DNA from 2 places in the Subdoligranulum sp. APC924/74 genome. Region 2 is predicted to be linked to the other one. Evidence: riboswitches for the same ligand, from Rfam matches in the RefSeq annotation. Region 2 holds a riboswitch; the other holds the start of a gene.
The links. A riboswitch is a leader RNA that binds a small molecule or an ion and turns the genes downstream of it on or off. The one in region 2 is predicted to bind thiamine pyrophosphate.

Region 1: it holds a riboswitch for thiamine pyrophosphate, as region 2 does, so the genes downstream of both, thiT (energy-coupled thiamine transporter ThiT) here and thiW (energy coupling factor transporter S component ThiW) in region 2, are expected to answer to the same signal.

What each region holds. Positions count from the first base shown of each region.
Region 1 is NZ_PSQF01000079.1:363-11,561, forward strand. Features, by position in the region: gene C4885_RS13025 (methionine ABC transporter ATP-binding protein) at 1-799, shown strand, start outside; gene C4885_RS13030 (methionine ABC transporter permease) at 792-1,499, shown strand; gene C4885_RS13035 (low specificity L-threonine aldolase) at 1,960-3,012, opposite strand; gene nagA (N-acetylglucosamine-6-phosphate deacetylase) at 3,376-4,512, opposite strand; gene nagB (glucosamine-6-phosphate deaminase) at 4,562-5,293, opposite strand; gene C4885_RS13050 (PTS transporter subunit EIIB) at 5,473-5,955, opposite strand; gene C4885_RS13055 (PTS transporter subunit EIIC) at 6,172-7,656, opposite strand; gene thiT (energy-coupled thiamine transporter ThiT) at 8,258-8,821, opposite strand; TPP riboswitch at 8,907-9,021, opposite strand; gene C4885_RS13070 (1,4-alpha-glucan branching enzyme) at 9,068-10,780, opposite strand.
Region 2 is NZ_PSQF01000098.1:740-8,782, reverse strand. Features, by position in the region: gene C4885_RS14005 (DUF1643 domain-containing protein) at 1-453, shown strand, start outside; gene C4885_RS14000 (pyridoxal phosphate-dependent aminotransferase) at 732-1,910, shown strand; gene thiM (hydroxyethylthiazole kinase) at 2,145-2,921, opposite strand; gene thiW (energy coupling factor transporter S component ThiW) at 2,938-3,456, opposite strand; TPP riboswitch at 3,762-3,863, opposite strand; TPP riboswitch at 3,930-4,033, shown strand; gene thiE (thiamine phosphate synthase) at 4,099-4,731, shown strand; gene thiD (bifunctional hydroxymethylpyrimidine kinase/phosphomethylpyrimidine kinase) at 4,868-5,680, shown strand; gene cytX (putative hydroxymethylpyrimidine transporter CytX) at 5,677-6,852, shown strand; gene C4885_RS16550 (hypothetical protein) at 7,062-7,379, opposite strand; gene C4885_RS13970 (nucleoid-associated protein) at 7,515-8,043, shown strand, end outside.

The DNA.
Region 1 (11,199 bases), on a different contig from region 2:
GATGCAGCTGAGCCCCGCAGAGCTGCGCGATGCCCGGCGGGAGATCACGATGATCTTCCAGCAATTCAACCTGCTGATGCAGCGCACCTGCCTGAAGAACATCTGCTTCCCCATGGAGCTGGCCGGTGTGCCCAAAGATAAAGCCACAGCCCGCGCCAGGGAGCTGCTGGAGCTGGTTGGCCTGCCGGACAAGGCGGACGCTTACCCGGCGCAGCTTTCCGGCGGGCAAAAGCAGCGCATTGCCATTGCGCGTGCCCTGGCCACCAACCCCAAGGTGTTACTGTGTGACGAAGCCACCAGTGCCCTGGACCCCAACACCACCCACGCCATTTTGCAGCTGATTCAGAAGATCAACCGCGAAATGGGCATTACGGTGGTTATCATTACCCACCAGATGAGCGTGGTGGAGGATGTTTGCAGCCATGTTGCCATTTTGGATAACGGCACCGTGGTAGAGCAGGGCAGCGTGCGGGATATCTTCTCGAACCCGCATTCCGACGCTGCCAAGCGGCTGGTGTTCCCGGCGGGCACGCCGGAGCGCGAGCTGCTGCCCGGCCGCAAAATGGTGCGTGTTGCCTTTAACGGCACCCAGACGACCGATAAGCCGCTGGTGGCCAGCCTTGCCATTGAGTGCGGGGCGCTGGTTTCGATTGTGGCAGCGGACACCCGCGTGGTAAACGGCCAGACGCTGGGCAGCATGCTGCTGGCCCTGCCGGAAGGCGAAGGCGCTGCCAAGGCGCTGGATTACATCAAGAATTATCCCGGCATTACCTACGAGGAGGTGGGCAGCAATGGCTGAATTTTTTGCATCGAAGGACTGGCAGACTTTTTTGGATGTTCTGCCTTCCATCCCGGCAGAAACCTGGGATACTTTTTACTCTACCGTGGTGTCCACCCTGTTTGCACTGGTCATCGGCCTGCCGCTTGGTGTGTTGCTGGTAACGGGTGAGCCCGGTGGTGTGCGTCCGCTGCCCCGCTGGGTCATGCGGTTGCTGAACGGCGTAATCAACCTGCTGCGCAGTGTGCCGTTCTTGATCTTGATGATCATTGTCATTCCGCTGTCCCGCTTGATCGTGGGCACTTCTATTGGCACGGTGGCATCCATTGTGCCGCTGGTCATTGCATCCTTCCCGTTTGTGTCCCGTCTGGTGGAAACCAGCATCCGTGAGGTGGATTCCGGCGTGGTGGAAGCAGCCCAGAGCATGGGGGCAACCCCGCTGCAGATCATCACCAAGGTGCTGATCCCAGAAAGCATGCCCAGCCTGATTGCCAACGCAACCATTGCTGCCACAACCATTCTGGGCTATGGCGCTATGGCAGGTGTGATCGGCGGCGGCGGCCTGGGCAAGGTTGCCATCAACTATGGCTACTACCGCTATAACCTGGTGCTGGAAATTTTTGCAACTGCGCTGCTGGTTGTGCTGGTGCAGGTGCTGCAAAGCATTGGCACCCGCCTGGCCACCAGGTGCGACAAGCGCGTGCAGAAAACCAAAGGCTAAAATAAAACGATAAAAAGCGAAACGGCTGGCCGTGCAGACAAAATCACCTGCACGGCCAGCCGCTTTTTGTGTGCTTTTGGGCTTATTGGCATCGCTTTTGCTTATTCAAAATTTGTTCACCAAATCTTACCAAATCGTTCAGAACTCTTTAACGAGGTTTCCATAATCTGCCCGTATAATAACAGTGTACTCGAAAGAGAGAAACAAAAACGTAAACGACGTTTTAAAACATCCACTGCGTCCTTCGCCATGCCAGACGCCCGCAGCAATCGCAGCGGCCGCCGGCGAAGGCCAGACAACCAACAATGCCGGGCAACCGGCTTTACATACATTTCTCCTCCTTCTCCTTCCTTTCCAATTTGTTACGAAAAAAAACATGCGCCCTTTGCAGCGGCCAAGGCTTCGCAGCCTGCCCAACGCAAAGGGCGCATCGTTTATTATTTCAGAATATACTTTATCATCACAGACTGGCAATATCCGCCAACAGGGCGTCTACGTCCTCGTCACGGGTGGCCCAGCTGGTGCAGAACCGCACGGCAGTGTGCTCGGCGTCCGGCTTGGCGGTCAGGGTCATGGCGTACTTTTCGCTCAGGGCATTGTACCAGCTGTTGGGCAGGATGGGGAACTGCTGGTTGGTGGGGGAATCAAACAGCATGGCGCATCCCTTTGCTTCAAACGCAGCGCGGATGCGCATGGCCTGGCGGTCCGCCTTAGCGGCCATAGTGTAATAGGGGCTGGAACCGGTGCCGTCCTCGCCGTTCAGCAGGGCAAGGAATTGCAGCCCCAGCAGGCGGCCCTTGGCCAGCATGGCGCCGTGCTGCTTGATGGCGTAGCGGAAATCCTGGTCCAGATCGGGGTTATTGATGACAACAGCTTCGCCAAACAGCGCACCGCACTTGGTTCCACCCAGGTAGAACACATCGCACAGGTTGGCATAATCCTGCAGGTTCAGATCATTGGCTTCGCTGGCAAGGCCGTAAGCCATGCGGGCACCATCCACAAACAGGTACAGGCCGCAGTCATAGCAGGTGGCGGAAAGGTCGGTCAGCTCCTCCTTGGTGTACAGGGTGCCGTCCTCAGTGGGGTTGGAGATATACACCATGCCGGGCTGGGCAATGTGCTCGTGGCTGGCATCGGCCCAGTGAGCATCATAAGCATCCCTCACCTGCTGGGCGGTAATTTTGCCCTGCACGCTGGGCAGGGCAAGGCACTTGTGGCCGGTGGCTTCCACCGCGCCGGTTTCATGTACATTGATATGCCCGCTGTCGGCACACAGCACGCCCTGCCAGGGTTTTAACAGGGCATCCACCACGGTAAAGTTGGCCTGGGTGGCACCCACAAAAAAGTGGACTCCGGCATCCGGGGCATCGCACAGCTTACGGATCAGGCCGCGGGCCTGATCGCAGTAATCGTCCATGCCGTAACCGGGGGTCTGTTCCAGATTGGTCTTTTGCAGCAGGTCCAGCACCGGCTGGGCGGCACCCTCGCCATAATCACATTCAAAGCGGATCATAAGATCGCTCCTTTCCGTTTTAACCGTTCGCTGCGGGCAGAGTACCCGACAGCATACTTATCCATTATAAAGTCTGTACCGTTTTTTGTAAAGGCAATACCGCATCATTCTAAGTGCCGATACGGCGAGCGAGGTGCGGCAGATGCTAAGCCAAAAGCGCAGATAATACTGGATGTCTTATCGAGCATTTTGGCAACGCAGATGCCGTGCCGCAGCTGCCGGAGCGGTGCTTAAGCCGCAAGGCGGGAATTGTGCGGTGTTGCCTAAAGAAAGCACTGTGCAGAAAAGCCGCAGCAGCGGCGTACAGGGAGCAAAACAAAAAATCCGGACGCTTTTTGGCAAGCGCCCGGATTTTCAACAAGTTCAGCGGTTATCGTGGATAACTTTGCCCTTTTGCACCACGGCAAGGATGTTCAGGTCATCATCGGCCAGAACCACGTTGCCATAGCGCCCGGCGGCCAAAGAGCCATAATCAGCATCAACGCCAATGCTCCGGGCCGGGTTTTCGGTCGCGGCGCGCACCGCGCTTTCCAGCGGAACGCCCATCTCGCACACAGCACGGCGCATGCAGTCATACAGGCAGGTAGCGCTGCCGGCGATGGTATCGGGGTGTTCGGTCAGGGTGGCGCGGGGGCCGCGCACCGTAACGGCCTGGCCGCCCAGGCTATAAGCGCCGTCCGGCAGCCCGCAGGCCATCATGCTGTCCGCAATCAGGATCACATGGTCATCCCCGAAGGTGTTAAAGGTAAAGCGCACCACAGCGGGGTGAATGTGAACATTATCGGTGATCAGCTCCACATCGGCACCGTCTTCCAGCGCGGCAATAATGGGGCCGGGGGCGCGGTGGGTGATGCCGGGCATGGCGTTATACAGGTGGGTCATGTGGCTGGCACCGGCGGCAAACGCAGCCTTGGCGGTATCATAATCCGTGCAGGTGTGGGCAATCGAGATGCACACCTCGTTGTGGCAGTCACGGATAAAATCCAGATTGCCGGGTTCTTCCGGGGCAACGTCCACCAGCTTGATCAACCCGCCGCTGCGTGCCTGCAGCCGGCGGAACATGGCGGCATCGGCCCCCTGCACATACTTGGGGTTCTGTGCGCCGATCTTTTTGGGGCTGATGTAAGGGCCTTCCATGTTGATGCCGACCAAGTCAGCACCCTGACCGTTCTTGTGGGCGGCGGCCACATCCATAATGCCGTTCAAAATCTCCTCGCTGAACGTCATGGTGGCGGGGCAGATGGCCAACACGCCTTTGCTGGCCTCAAAATCGGCAATGGCCTGCAAGCCGGCTTCATCGGCATCGCAGAAATCATGCCCGACAGCACCGTGGAAATGAATATCCACCAAACCGGGCAGAGCATAGGCACCGTTGGCATCCAGAACTTCCTCGCCCTCCAGCGGGGGCGCACCAAAGGCAATGCGGCCATCCCGGATGGTCAGATCCCCTGTTTTGAAGGTATGTTCCGGCGTATAAATTTTTGCATTTTTGATAATCATTGAGAAATTTCCTCTTATCAGTTATGCAGTAAGGGCTTGAGCGATACGCTTAGTCCAGCTTGGAAGCAGCTTCGGCATCCAGCACCAGGGTGAAATCCGGGTGCATCTGCAGGATGGAAGCGGGAACTTCCGGCGTGACGGGGCCGAAGAAAGCTTTCTTAATGATGTCAGCCTTGCCAACGCCGTTGGCAACCATCAGAACCTTGCGGGCCTGCATGATGGTTTTGATGCCCATGGTGTAGGCTTCTTTCGGGACCAGATCTTCGTTGTTGTCAAAGAAGCGCTTGTTGGCCTCAATGGTCTCTTTGGTCAGGTGGACACAGTGGGTGCCAAGCTCAAAAGCGGCACCCGGCTCGTTAAAGCCAATGTGGCCATCGTGGCCAATGCCCAGCAGCTGCAGATCCACGCCGCCCAGATGCTGGATGATTTCATCATAGTGGGAGCACTCGGCAGCAGCATCCATGTTGGTGCCGGCAGGCATATGGATGGCTTCGGGGCGGATGTTGACCAGGTCAAACAGGTTACGGTGCATGAAGGACCAGTAGCTTTCGGGATGCTCGCGGGGCAGACCGCGGTATTCGTCCAGGTTGACGGTGTTTACTTCCGCAAAATCAAGGTCGCCCTTGTTGTACCATTCAACCAGCTGTTTGTAGGTGCCAACGGGGGTGCCGCCGGTTGCCAGGCCCAGCACGCAGTTGGGCTTCATGATGACCTGTGCCGAGATGATATTGGCCGCTTTGCGGGACATATCATAATAATCTTTTGCACGAATAATTTTCATGGGGAACATCTCCTTATTCTTTTTTTGTGCGCGGACAGCCATTACCTATAGTATAGCACAAACACCACAAAGAAACTAGAGATTGTAGAAAAAAGAGAGAAAAAACAAAGAAATATTTTAGGAAAATATAACAAAAAATCCTGGCTCCGGAAGCCGGAACCAGGATGGGGAACGCTGCCTTACAGCAGCTTTTGCAGTTCTTCGTAAACAAAGCGGACCTGCGTGCCAAGAATGACCTGGCAGGCCGTGGGGGTGGAGCGGATCACACCGGAAGCTCCGGCGGATTTGAGTGCCTTTTCGTCCACCTTAGCACCGTCTTTCAGCTGGAAGCGCAGCCGTGTGGCGCAGCAGCTGGCTTTTTGCACATTGGCCTTACCGCCCAGCGCAGCCAGAATGTTGGCGGCAATGCCGGCATGGTCAAGGTCGGCTTTTACCACACCCTCGTTTTCCGCCTCTTTCTTTTTTTGCAGCGCGGCCTTGCTGGTGGAGCGCGCCACAAAGAAGCAGATAACCGCGGCCACAGCCAGCAGCACGGGGATCACGATCCAAACCTTGGGGGCGGCGGGGGCAAGGGCAACGCCGCCGGCAATCACGGCGGCGCACAAAATCAGGGCCAGCACCAAAAAAGCAGGCGACCGGCAGATGCGTTGGAATGAGTTCATGTTACAAAGTACCTCCTTGGGTAGTGTATTTTTGCCGCTGCGGCAAACCCGCAGGAGGCATTTATAGTTCTGATTTTAACATAATCAAGCAAGAAAAGAAAGAGTTAAACGCCAGCTTTTGCCCACCAAAACAAAAAAGCCGCAGGCAGGGCCATGGCGGCCAGCCTGCGGCGTGGAACAAAGGAACCAGAACCCTTGCCCTTGCTGTTACTTAAATTACAGCATCTTCTTCAGTTCATCGAACACGAACTGAACCTGAGGCCCGATGACAACCTGGCAGGAAGTCTTGGACGGGCGGATGACACCGGCAGCACCGGCAGCCTTGACAGCCTTTTCATTCACAGCGGAAGAATCTTTCACTTCAAGGCGCAGGCGGGTTGCGCAGTAGTCAGCACCGGTAATGTTCTCCTTGCCGCCGACAGCAGCCAGAACACCGGTAGCAATCGCAGTGTAGTTGTTGTTGGAAAGCTTGATGTTCTTTTCGCTTTCTTCCACATCGTCGTCCTCACGGCCGGGGGTCTTGAGGTCAAACTTGGTGATAGCGAAGTAGAAGACAAAGTAGAACACAAGAAAAGCGGCAATGCCCAGAGGAATGATCATCCAAGTCTTGGCAGCTGCGGGCAGGGAAGCGGAGAAAACCAGGTCCGTTGCGCCTGCGGAGAAGCAGAAGCCAGCGCGGAAACCGGAGTAGTAGGTGATGATGGTGAAAATGCCGTACAGAGCAGCATAAACAACATACAGGGGGAAGCACAGGAACATGAAGCCGAACTCAAACGGCTCGGTAACGCCGCAGACGAAAGCGCAGATAGCGGCGGAAACAACCAGACCGATAGCAGCCTTCTTGTTCTTTGCGGTGCGGACCATAGCCAGTGCAGCGCCGGGGATACCGAACATCATGCAGGGGAAGAAGCCGGACATGTACATGCCAAGGTCCCAGCCCACGTCAGCACTGGTCTCGCCAGCCCAGAAGTGTTTCAGGTCGCCCAGGCCGATGGTGTCAAACCAGAACACGTTGTTCAAAGCGTGGTGCAGGCCGGTGGGGATGAGCAGACGGTTCAGGAAAGCATAGATACCTGCGCCGATGCCGCTCAAGCCGGCAATGCCGTTGCCCAGAGCAACCAGAATGCCGAAGATAACGGGCCAGACGAACAGCAGGATAACAGAAGTCACGATGGAAACCAAAGCGGTCATGATAGCAACGCTGCGCTTGCCGCTGAAGAATGCCAGCCAGTCAGGCAGCTTGGTGCTCTTGAACTTGTTGTAGCAGGTGGCGCCGATGACAGCAGCCAGGATGCCGATGAAGGAGTTGCCGGCGATCTTGCTGAAAGCAATGTAATCAACGGTGCCTTCTTCCAGGGTGGAACCAACAGCAGCGCGGATGGTGCCCACAACACCGGGGCTGAGCAGCTGCTGCATCATCAAAAAGCTGACCAGACCAGCCAGACCAGCGGTGCCGTCATGGTCGTCTGCCAGGCCGACAGCTGCGCCGATGGCGAACAGCCAAGCCATGTTATCGATCAGAGCGCCGCCAGCCTTGACCAGCAGGAAGCCGACCGTGTAAGCAGCACCGGTAGTAGGACCTTCAGCACCCATAACGGCGGGAGCCAGAGCGTAGCCAATACCCATCAGAATACCACAGACGGGCAGCGCGGCAACGGGCAGCATCAACGCCTTGCCGAGCTTTTGCAGCCATTTCATCATAAGATACATTCCTCCTAATACGGACGTATTTTGCCGGGGTGAAGCTAATGCCCCCGGTGGGGATTGCAAAACCGCTCTGGTTAGCAAAATTCCCGTTCATGCAGTGGTAAATAGGAACATTGTTTGCGGTGTAACAATCTGTTAAATCTATTTTAACATATTTTCAATAAATTGCAAATGTATTTTGTCAAAATAGCACAATGCCGAAAAAACAAAGGTGACTTTGGTTATATTGCTAAAAATATAACGCATTTTGACCGAAACTTGAAAGAAAGACAGGTGCCCCGGCGCTTTAACGAAACAAAGAGATAGATAAAGATAACATAAAGTGAGCGTTTTTTGCTAAAATATTGCAACAAAAATACATTTGAAAAAACTGTACAAAAACGCATTTCTGTAATAGTTAGCAGCTGAAACGGGCAGCTGCTGGTGCAGGGCAAAAAACGTGCGGTGCGGCTGGCGGGCGGGGCGGAAAATGTGATGTCTGCCATGGTAAAACTTTTGTGCAGCAGGTACGGGCAAATCAAGAAAAAAGGAAATAAAAAATCCTGGGACGCCGTAAAAACGGCACCCCAGGCAAACGGAGTTGAAAATGGCAAAATCAGTTGTTGGCGCTGAACAGCTGGGGCGCAGCCTTGTACAGCAGCACCACGGCAATGGTGGTCATAATACCTTCCGGCAGCATGTAGGAGCCGTTGTAAGTCAGGCTGTAGATCCACGCGGGCAGACCATCGCTCAGGTTGCCCCAGATCAGCACGCCGGACAAAAAGCTGCACAGGAAACGCAGCACGCACACGGCGGCGGAGCCCACGGCCACGCCGACCAGCTTGTTTTTGAACGGCTTGGCAAACACGCAGGCAAGCCCCAGAAAGGAGAAGGCCAGCACATAATCCAGCAGGATCATGCCCACCAAAGGCAGCAGGCCGGGCGCCGGGGGCGCATAAAAGCCCAGCAGCATCTGCAGCAGGCTGTTCACAAAGCCGGTGAACAGGCCCCACTTGACCCCGTGGCGGAAGGATACCAGAATGAACGGCACCATGCTGAACAGCGTGATGGAGCCGCCGTTGGGCAGCTCATAGATTTTGATGTTGGCCAGGATGGTGCCCAGCGCAATCATCAGGGCGCATTCTACCATAATGCGCGTTTTGGTGTAAGAGGATGACATATACATACCACTCCTGAAAAATAGTACATAAAAACAAGAAAAGCGCCCGCAGGTACAGCGGGCGCCAAAAGCGTTGTGAGCAGTATATAACCACAGCAAAACTTCCTACGCCGGCATTACCCGGATCAGGTATAGGGTGCTCAAAACACAGTTGCTTTGATCTCAGCCGGAGATGCCCTCCAGCGCCCCTGTTCTTATGTCCGGTTCCCAGTATAGCAGGAAATGCCGATTTGTCAAGGCGGAAAACTACTCGATCTGCCAAATTCCGCCGCTTAACGGTGCAAGGTCCAGCGCCAGCCATCCGTTGGCAATGGGGCGGGGAGCATTATCCACCCAGCCCGCGGCAAACAGCGGCAGGGCACAGCTGCCCCAGCCCGGCTTTAGCCCAAACCCCTGTACAGCCTGTGTGCCGGTGTTCAGGGCGCACAAAAGTGTTTCACAGCCGGCCTGCAACGTAAAGCCCAGCACGCCGGTGCTTGCATCCTGCGCGGTCCAGGCAAAGCTTTGGGGCGCATACAGCGCCGGGTGTGCCAGGCAGAAAGCATTCAGCGCCTTACTGTAATCAGCCAGGGCGCGGTGCCCGGCGTCCGCCAGCATAGCCCAGTTCGGCTCCCGGCCATCGGTAAAGGCATCCGGCTGGCCGAACTCCACCCCCGCAAACAGCAGGCTTTTGCCGGGGCGGGCGGCCTGTAATAACAGCAGCAGCCGCATCTGGGCCAGCTTTTCTTCTACATTGCCATACAGGCGGGTGAAAATGCTGGCGGGGTGGTTTTCATCGTGGCTCAGCGCGTTGATGCCCTGCACCGTGCCAAAGGGGCCAAAGCTGCCGCACAACTGCCGGAACAGAGCGCTGCGCCCGCCGAACGGCGCGGCAAAATAGGCCAGCGTATCCTGTGTCCAGCCGATCTCCCACACATAGTCAAAGCCCAGCCCGCCGCTGGCGGTATCGGAGGTGGCGTTCATGGAACCGGCGCTGTCCTCTGCCACCAGCATGCAGCCGGGGAACCGCGCGTGCAGCCCGGCTGTCAGCGTTTTGAAAAACTCTGCTGCCTGCCAGCCGTTGGGGCAGTGGTACAGCGCGTTGCCGATGGCATCCACCCGCAGGCCGTCGCACCGGCACACCTGCAGCCAGAACGCCGCCGAACTGAGCAGAAAGCTGCGCACCGGCGGGCTGGCCAGATCAAAGTTCAGGCTGCCCCAGTCGCTGGGGCCGGATTCAAATAAAGGCGCACCGTCAAAACAGGCCAGGCGGTCGGCATCCGGCGCAAAATGGACCGGCACAAAATCCATCAGCACGGCAATGCCTGCGGCGTGCAGGGCATCCACCAGCGCGGCAAAGCCTGCAAACCCGCCAATGCGCTGGGTGGGGGCAAAATACCCGCACCCCTGGTAGCCCCAGCTGCCGTCAAACGGGTATTCTGCCAGCGGCAAAAACTCCACATGGGTGTAGTGGTGCTCCACAAGATAGGGTACCAGACTTTTTGCCAGCTCCGGCCCGGTGTAATAGCGGCCGTCCCAATGGCGGTGCCAGCTGGCGGCGTGCAGTTCGTAAATCAGAACGGGAGCATCCCGGCGGGCACCGCGCAGCAAGGGAGCGGCGAACGGGTAATTCGGCTCCGCCAGGCGGGAAGCCGTGCCGGGCAGAGCTTCAAACGCAAAGGCAAACGGGTCTGCCCGCAGCTGCCAGCTGCCGTCCGGCCCCTGAATGTTATACTTGTACAGCTGCCCAAGCTGCGCCTGGGGCACCCGCCCGCGCCACAGGCCGTCCTCACAAAAGGTGAGCTCGGCGGCGGAATAGAGATCCCAGCCGTTCCAGTCACCCAGCAGCTGCACGCGGCGGGCGTGCGGCGCCCACAGGGTAAACAGCCAGCCGCGCCCCGGCCCCGCCGGGTGGGAACCCAGCAGGCGGTAAGCGTCAAAGCTGATGCCGCAGAAAAACTCTTCCACATCCGGCCGCATCGCTCTGCCCCCTTACCCTGCAAAATTGAACGTGTGTTAAATAAACTTATTATAACATAGGCACGGCCCTTGCGCAAACAGGGGGCGGCCCGTATAATAAAATGGTGTGTCTGAAACGTCGAAAATATCGTCTATTTCTACAAATATGGCGGGATTTTGTGTTAAGGCAGTACCGCATAATTCCCGCCTTACGGCTTAAGCACCGCTCCGGCGGCTGCGGAACGGCATCTGCGTTGCCAAAATGCTCGATAATACATCCAGTATTATCTGCGCTTTTGGCTTAGCATCTGCCGCACCTCGCTCGCCGTATCGGCACTTAGAATTATGCGGTATTGCCTTAAAAGGTCTTGAAATCCACAAAGGATTCCTGCGGCTCTTTGCCTTACATCCTGCTTGTGTTTGCGAAATATCCGTCATTT
Region 2 (8,043 bases):
CTGATCTGCGTAGGTATCAACCCATCCACCGCGGCCCCGGATGCCCTGGATCCCACCTTGCAGAGCGCCCAGCGCATTGCCCTGGCTAACGGGTATGACAGCTTTTTGATGTTCAACGTGTACGCCCAGCGCGCCACCCGCCCCGATGATATGGAGCATGCGCTGAACCCCGCCCTGCACGCGGAAAACCGCAAGGCGTTCCGGTACCTGCTGTCTTTGTCGGACCAGCCTGCCGTGTGGGCGGCGTGGGGGAACATCATCCTGAAACGGGATTACCTGATGGACTGTATGCAGGATTTTGCCGCCGACGGCAAAGCGGCAGGCGCAAAGTGGTACACGGCAGGCCCGCTGTTAAAATCCGGCCAGCCGCACCACCCGCTGTACTTAAAAAAGGATACGCAGCTGCTGGACTTTGATATTGATGCCTATTTGTGCGCTCAGCGTGCAAAGTGAGATAGAGCAATACCAGATGATTCCCGCTGTATCGGCGCTTAGGGCAATACCGCATAATTCTAAGTGCCGATACGGCGAGCGAGGTGCGGCAGATGCTAAGCCAAAAGCGCAGATAATACTGGATGTCTTATCGAGCATTTTGGCAACGCAGATGCCGTGCCGCAGCCGCCGAAGTGGTGCTTAAGCCGTCAGGCGGGAATTATGCGGTATTGCCTTAGAATGATTTGGTATTGCCGGATAGAGGATAACCCCAGGCTTGGGAGAGGAGATAGAAAATCATGGCATTTGAAGTGGAATTTTCAAAACGGCTGGACCTGTTCGGCGCGGAAATTTTTGCCGCCCTGAATGATAAAAAGGTGGCCCTGGAAGCACAGGGCAAAAAGTTGTACAATCTTTCGGTCGGTACCCCGGACTTTGAGCCGATGCCGCACATCAAGCAGGCATTGTGCGATGCCGCCATGGTGAGCGAAAACTGGAAGTATTCCCTGCGGGACCTGCCGGAACTGCTGAATACCGTGTGCGCTTATTACAAGCGCCGCTTTGATGTGGACGGCATAACCCCGGACCAGATCATGAGCTTTAACGGCAGCCAGGACGGCATGGGCCACATGGGCCTTGCCCTGCTGAACGACGGCGATGTGGTGCTGCTGCCGGACCCCTGCTACCCGGTGTTCATTACCGGCGTCAAGCTGGGCGGCGGTGTGCCGTACTACTATCATCTGACCAAAGAGCATAACTTCCTGCCCAATGTGAAGGAGATCCCCGACGATGTGGCTGATAAGGCCAAGATGATGATCGTATCCCTGCCGGCCAACCCGGTGGGCAGCGTGGGCAGCCCGGAGCTGTACCAGGAAATCGTGGATTTCTGCAATGCACATAAGATTCTGCTCATCCATGATAACGCCTACAGCGATATCATCTTTGATGGTGCCGTGGGCCACAGCATCTTCAACATTCCCGGCGCCGAGACCTGCGCAGTCGAGTTCTTCTCCCTGAGCAAGAGCTTCAACGTGACCGGCGCGCGCATCAGCTTTTTGGTGGGCCGCCGCGATGTGATTGCCGCATGCAAGAAGCTGCACACCCAGATCGATTTCGGCAAGTTCATCCCGGAGCAGAAAGCCGCCATTGCCGCTATGACAGGCCCGCTGGAGCCCATCAAGGCCCAGTGTGCCGAATACCAGCGCCGCCGCGACGCCCTGTGCGGGGGCTTCCGCTCCATCGGCTGGGATGTGCCGGACAGCCATGGCTCCATGTTCGTCTGGGCACCGGTCCCGCAGGGGCACGGCACCAGCATGGAGTTCTGCATGGAAATGATTGAAAAAGCCGGCGTGATCTGCACCCCCGGCTCCAGCTTTGGTCCGTCCGGTGAAGGCTACGTCCGTTTTGCCCTGACCCTGCCGGTGGAAAAAATCACCGAAGCCGTCCAGGCTGTCAAGAACAGCGGCCTGATTGGGTAAAGCAGGCAAACGGGGAAGTAATACATAAAATATAGAGCAATATAGAGCAAGGCCCGATACCGTGCGGTGAGATTCACCCCGGTATCGGGCCTTGCTGATTTTTGTTTGTGTTAGGGCAGGGGAGCAGCGGGGTCAGTGACCCCGCCCCTACAAAGAAGGCAATGGTTTTATCAGTCACTAGCAGGGTACGGGGGGAAAAAACGCACTTGTACAACTAAGTTGCCACCATAAAAATTATTCCCCGGCAAATACTTCATCCGTCATGCTGCCCGCCGCGTCAAACAGCGCCACGCGGAAGCTGCCCGCCCCGGCGGCATGGTCCTCAGCCTGCTCGGCGCAGGATTTCCAGAACCGTGCGGCCTGCACGGCAGCGGTAAAGGCATCCCCCGGCTGTACGGCGGCAAACGCCCCACACAAAACGGAAAGCATACACCCGGCCCCCGTCACGGTGCGCATCCGGTCGCTGCCGCCGCGCACGGTGCAGAGCTGCTGACCATCGGCAATCAGGTCCTCGGTGCCGGAAAGCAGCACCACACACCCCAGCTTTTGCGCCAACGCTGCGGCCAGCCCGGCGGGCGCTTTGGGGGCGGTCAGACTGTCTACCCCGTGCTCGCTGCCGCCAAGGCCCAGCAGGGCGGCGGCCTCCCCGGCGTTCACCCGCACAATGGCGGGCTGCACCTGCTGCAAAAGGCTCTGGATGTTTGCCAGCCGCCAGGGGCTTGCGCCCACGCCCACCGGGTCCAGCACGACAGGGATGCTGCGGCGGTTTGCCGTGGCACCGGCGGTGCGGGCGGCGGTGAACTTGGCTTCGTCCGGGGTGCCGGTGTTCAGCACAACGGCGCTGGCCAAAGCGGCAATGTCGGCCATTTCCTGCGGGGCCTGGGCCATGATGGGGCTTGCCCCGATGGCTAGCGCCAGGTTGGCGCAGTCGTTGGCAGAAACAATGTTGGAAATGCAGTGCAGAAGCGGGTGCTGCGCCCGGATGGCAGCCAGCGGTGCGGATACGGACATAAATACAAACCTCGTGTTACTTGTTCAGGGCGTTCTGCATGGATTTCAGGGTGCCGTTCTTTTCCAGTGCAAACAGGATGATGCCGGCAATGATGGAACCACCCACGGTGGAAACCAGGAACGGCACAATGTAGGCATAGAACGCAATGTCACCGGCGGCCTTGCCCATAAACAAGATGGCAACCGGCCATGCCAGCAAACCGCCGATGATGCCGGTGCCGAACACCTCACCAATCAAAGTGGGCAGAAGCTTGTGGGTTTTGTGGTAGACAATGCCGCACAGCAAAGCGCCGCACATGCTGCCGGGGAACGCCATCAGGCTGCCAAGGCCCAGCAGGTTGCGCAGCAGGCTGGCCACAAATGCGGCACCAACGCCGTACCAGGGCCCCAGCAGAACGGCGCACAGTACATTGACCATGTGCTGCACCGGCGCGCACTTGCTGCCAAATACAGGGAAAGAAAACATGCTGCCAACAACAGCAACGGCACACAGAACACCGGCCAGAGCCAGCTTTTTGGTATTGGACTTTTTCATATCGAGTACTCCTTTTTCAATATAACAAAAAAGCGGAAGGCTGCCGCAGGCATCTGCCGTCAGCCGCCTTGTACGGGCGCAGCGGGCAAACACTTCTCCCCGCTGTTCGGTCGAAGCTTGCTGGCTTCCTCTCACGCCGGAACACGGCTTCCCATCGCTGAATCACAAAGCTCCGGGCGCTCCCCCGCAGCTTCGGGCACAATGCCTGTTTTCCTTCCTTTCCCCTAAGGCGGCCCAACGGGTCGGCCCTGATATGATACAAAAAAGCAGGGGCCCAACGCGGAGCCCCTGCAAAAAAGACAAAACAAAACAGTTGAAAGTCTTCCTACGGTGGCATGGTCCACATCAGGTATTAAGGGTCGAAGCAGCGCTTCCTCTCAGCCAAAAAGGCTCCCCTGATTTCGTTACCCATCATAAACACTTACGGGAATTTTGTCAAGGTCTTGTTTTTATCCGCAAAAAGGGGTATGATAGTACCCGTTATGGGGAGCCACTATGGCTGAGAGGGAACAATCGGTTCCGACCCGATGAACCTGATGTGGGTAATGCCAACGTAGGGAGAATGCAACATTCGTGTACAAAACGGGTGCGCCTTTTTCCGGCGCGCCCGTTTTTGTTTTGCCTTTTTTGGAGGTTTTGTTTATGAAAGTTCTGCCGCAGCAGCTGCGCCTGTACGCTGTGACCGACCGCACCTGGCTGAACGGCCGCCGCCTTGCCGATGTAGTGGCCCAGGCCATTGACGGCGGGGCAACCTTTGTGCAGCTGCGGGAAAAATGCCTGGACGAACACGACCTGCTGGCCGAAGCCGAGGAACTGTCCGCCCTGTGCCACTTCCGTCATGTGCCGTTTGTGATTGATGATAATGTCGAGATTGCTTTGGCAGCCGGGGCGGACGGCGTGCATGTGGGCCAGAGCGATATGGCCGCTAAGCGCGCCCGCGCCCTGCTGGGGTCGGATAAGATTTTGGGCGTATCGGCCCATAACGCTGCCGAAGCGCTGGCCGCCCAGGCCGACGGCGCGGACTACCTTGGCTGCGGCGCGGCCTTTGTGACCGGCACCAAGCTGGACGCCCACCCTGTTACTGCTGAAACCATGCGCGCGGTAACGGCGGCGGTCAACATCCCCGTTGTAGCCATCGGCGGCATTGACGCCGCCAACCTGCTGCAGCTGCAGGGCAGGGGGCTGGCCGGTGTGGCCGTTGTCAGCGCCATTTTTGCCCAGGCCGACCCCTGCGCTGCCAGCCGGGAACTGTACCGCCTGGCCGGGCAGTTATAATATGACCTTGCAGCTTTGGGGTGTTCGATACATCCTATCGCTGTTGGTGCGCTGTGCATTGGGGGCACCACCTTGCACGGCGGATATTTTTACCTGATGCTGAACCACGCCCGATACGGGCAACAGGAGGAAAAACATGAGAACAGCATTGACAATCGCTGGCAGTGACTCCAGCGGCGGCGCCGGAATTCAGGCCGACATCAAAACCATGACGATGAACGGCGTGTTTGCCATGAGCGCCATCACCGCCCTGACCGCCCAGAACACCACTGGGGTGACCGGCATCCTGAATTCAACGCCGGAATTTTTAGCGCAGCAGCTGGATGCCGTGTTTACGGATATCTACCCGGATGCTGTCAAGATCGGTATGGTCAGCTCTCAGGAGCTGATCCGCGTGATCGCCCAAAAGCTGCGGCAGTACGGCGCAAAGCATATCGTGGTGGACCCCGTGATGGTGGCAACCTCCGGCGCAGCCCTGCTGGAACCGGACGCAGTTACCGCGCTGGAAACTGAGCTTTTGCCCCTGGCGGAAGTCATTACCCCCAACATCCCCGAAGCGGAGATCCTGTGCGGCCACAGCATTAAGACGGCTGCCGATATGGAAAACGCCGCTAAAGAGATCAGCCAGAAATTTGGCTGCAATGTGCTGTGCAAGGGCGGGCATAACCTGAACGATGCCAACGACCTGCTGGTGCTGACCGATGGCAGCGCCGCCTGGTTCAACGGCCAGCGCATTGATAACCCCAACACCCACGGCACCGGCTGCACCCTGTCCAGCGCCATTGCCTCCAACCTGGCAAAGGGCTATGATCTGGAAACCGCTGTGCGCCGCGCCAAGGCGTATATTTCCGGCGCATTGGCCGCCATGCTGGACCTGGGCCATGGCTCCGGCCCCATGAACCACGCCTTTGCATTGGATAACGAGTGGAGCAAGGAGGCCGAAGCATGAAAAAGACTTCTGTATTCCAAAACAGCCTGATCTGGTTCGGCGCTGGTGTTTCCATTGCTGAGATCCTGACCGGCACTTACTTTGCCCCCCTCGGCATGGCCAAGGGCTTTGCCGCAATCCTGCTGGGCCATCTGATCGGCTGCACCATGATGTTCTTTGCCGGTCTCATCGGCGGGCGCACCGGGCTTTCCGCCATGGAAACCTCCAAGCTCAGCTTTGGCAAAAAAGGCAGCCTGTGGTTTGCCGCCCTCAACGTGCTGCAGCTGGTCGGCTGGACAGCCATCATGATTTATGACGGCGCGCTGGCGGCAAACGGCATTGCCGGTGTGGGTGCCTGGCTGTGGTGCCTTGTTATCGGCGCATTGATCCTGGTCTGGATTCTGATCGGCCTGACCGACTTGGGCCGCATCAACCAGGTGGTTATGGTGTTGCTGTTCGTGCTGACCCTTGTCATGTGCAAGGTCATCTTCTTTGGCGGCAACGGTATCATGACCGCGCAGGATGATTCCCTCAGCTTTGGCGCTGCCGTGGAGCTGGCCGTTGCCATGCCGCTGTCCTGGCTGCCGCTCATCAGCGATTACACCCGCGAAGCCGAAAAGCCCTTTGCCGCTACCCTGGCCAGCACTGTTACTTACGGTGTTGTTTCCTGCTGGATGTACCTCATTGGCATGGGCGCTGCCATCTATACCGGCCAGAGCGATATCGCCCAGATCCTGCTGCAGGCTGGCCTTGGAGTGGTCGGCCTGCTGATCGTGGTGTTCTCTACCGTCACCACCACCTTCCTGGATGCTTGGAGCGCCGGTATCTCTGCCGAGACCATCGCCCCCAAGTTCAAGGGCAAGCAGGTCGCTTTGATCGTGACCGTCATTGGCACCGTGGGCGCGATTATTTTCCCCATGGATGATATCACCGATTTCCTGTACCTCATCGGCTCTGTGTTTGCCCCGATGATCGCCGTGCAGATTGCCGATGCTTTTATCCTGCATTCGGATGTTTCCGCCAAGGAGCTTTCCGCTTCCCGCATGATCATCTGGCTGGTGGGCTTTGTGATCTACCGCATCTTGATGAACATTGACTTTGTGCTGGGCAATACCCTGCCGGATATGCTCATCACCATGTTCATCACCGTGGTGTGGGGGCTGTGCGTGGAAAAGAACAAGAGCAAGGCATAAAATAAGAAATCCCCATAAAATGCAAAAGCAGAGCTGTCAAAAGCTCTGCTTTTTTCGTATACACGCCAAATGGTATTTTATCCCTGTAGGGCGGGATGCCCTCATCCCGCCGCAGAGAAACCTTGCCGATTGTGATAAAAGCCGCAAATGATTTGTAGGGGACGATGCTAGCATCGTCCCGCTGCCGGGCCTTGCCGCAAACCCTGCACTCAATAAATCGCTTCCTCCCTCCAATGTGCCAGGCGGTGCACCGTTTCGTCATCCTCCACCCAGCCCTCCACGGGGCTGGCGGCGGCGTTGGGGGCGTAACTCTGCATCACGCCGGGGCTGCGCCCGGCCAGGTATTCCCGCGCGTTTTTCTGGCGGGCGGGCACCGGCGGCTGGCCGCAGCAGTCCGGCTTGGCGGGCTCGGCCTGCTTGGGTGTGTGGGCGGGCTGTTTGCGCAGGTCAATAATGCTGTTGGCGGTGTTCTGCTGCGTTTGGCCGCGGGCGGTGCCATCCGCCTGATGGGTGATACGGGTACTCATTCTGCATCCCTTCTTTCTACCCATCATGATTCCCGCCGCTATGGTCCCTTATGCGGGAAGGCAAAAATTGCCCTGTCCAACTTCGGCAAAATATGCTATACTGATAGTCCAATTCAAACCAAAGGAGCTGCCCCCATGGATGTCAAAATCAATCAGGTCATTTTACATATTCTGGATGCCGGCGCATCGGAACCGGTGCTTTCGGACCGGCCGATGGAGCTGGATGCTGACCTTTATGAATATTTTTCCGTCTGCATTGAAAAGGCATTTGCCAGCGATGACAGCAAAAACTGCCGCTTTCTGCCGGATTCCCCCTTTTTGCAGGAGATGCAGCACAACGATGACTTTATTGACCTTTCGCGCCGTATTGCGGGTGTGATTTTTGAACAGCTGCTGCAATATCAGGGCATCCCCTCCGGTGACCTGGCCGTGGTGGACTGCGCTGCGGATGGTGTGCCGTTTTATGCGGTGCTTAAACTGAACTACCGCCCCGGCTTTACCCATGTAACCAACGTGATGGGCAACGGCCAGTGCAGCACCATTGCGCCGCAGCGCACCCTGCTGCCTGGCAACAGCAAGGCGGACGAAGCCGCGCTGATCGACCGCGCCAACCTGACCATTCGCCTGATTGAAAAAAAGGTGGCGCTGGACGATAAAAAAGACT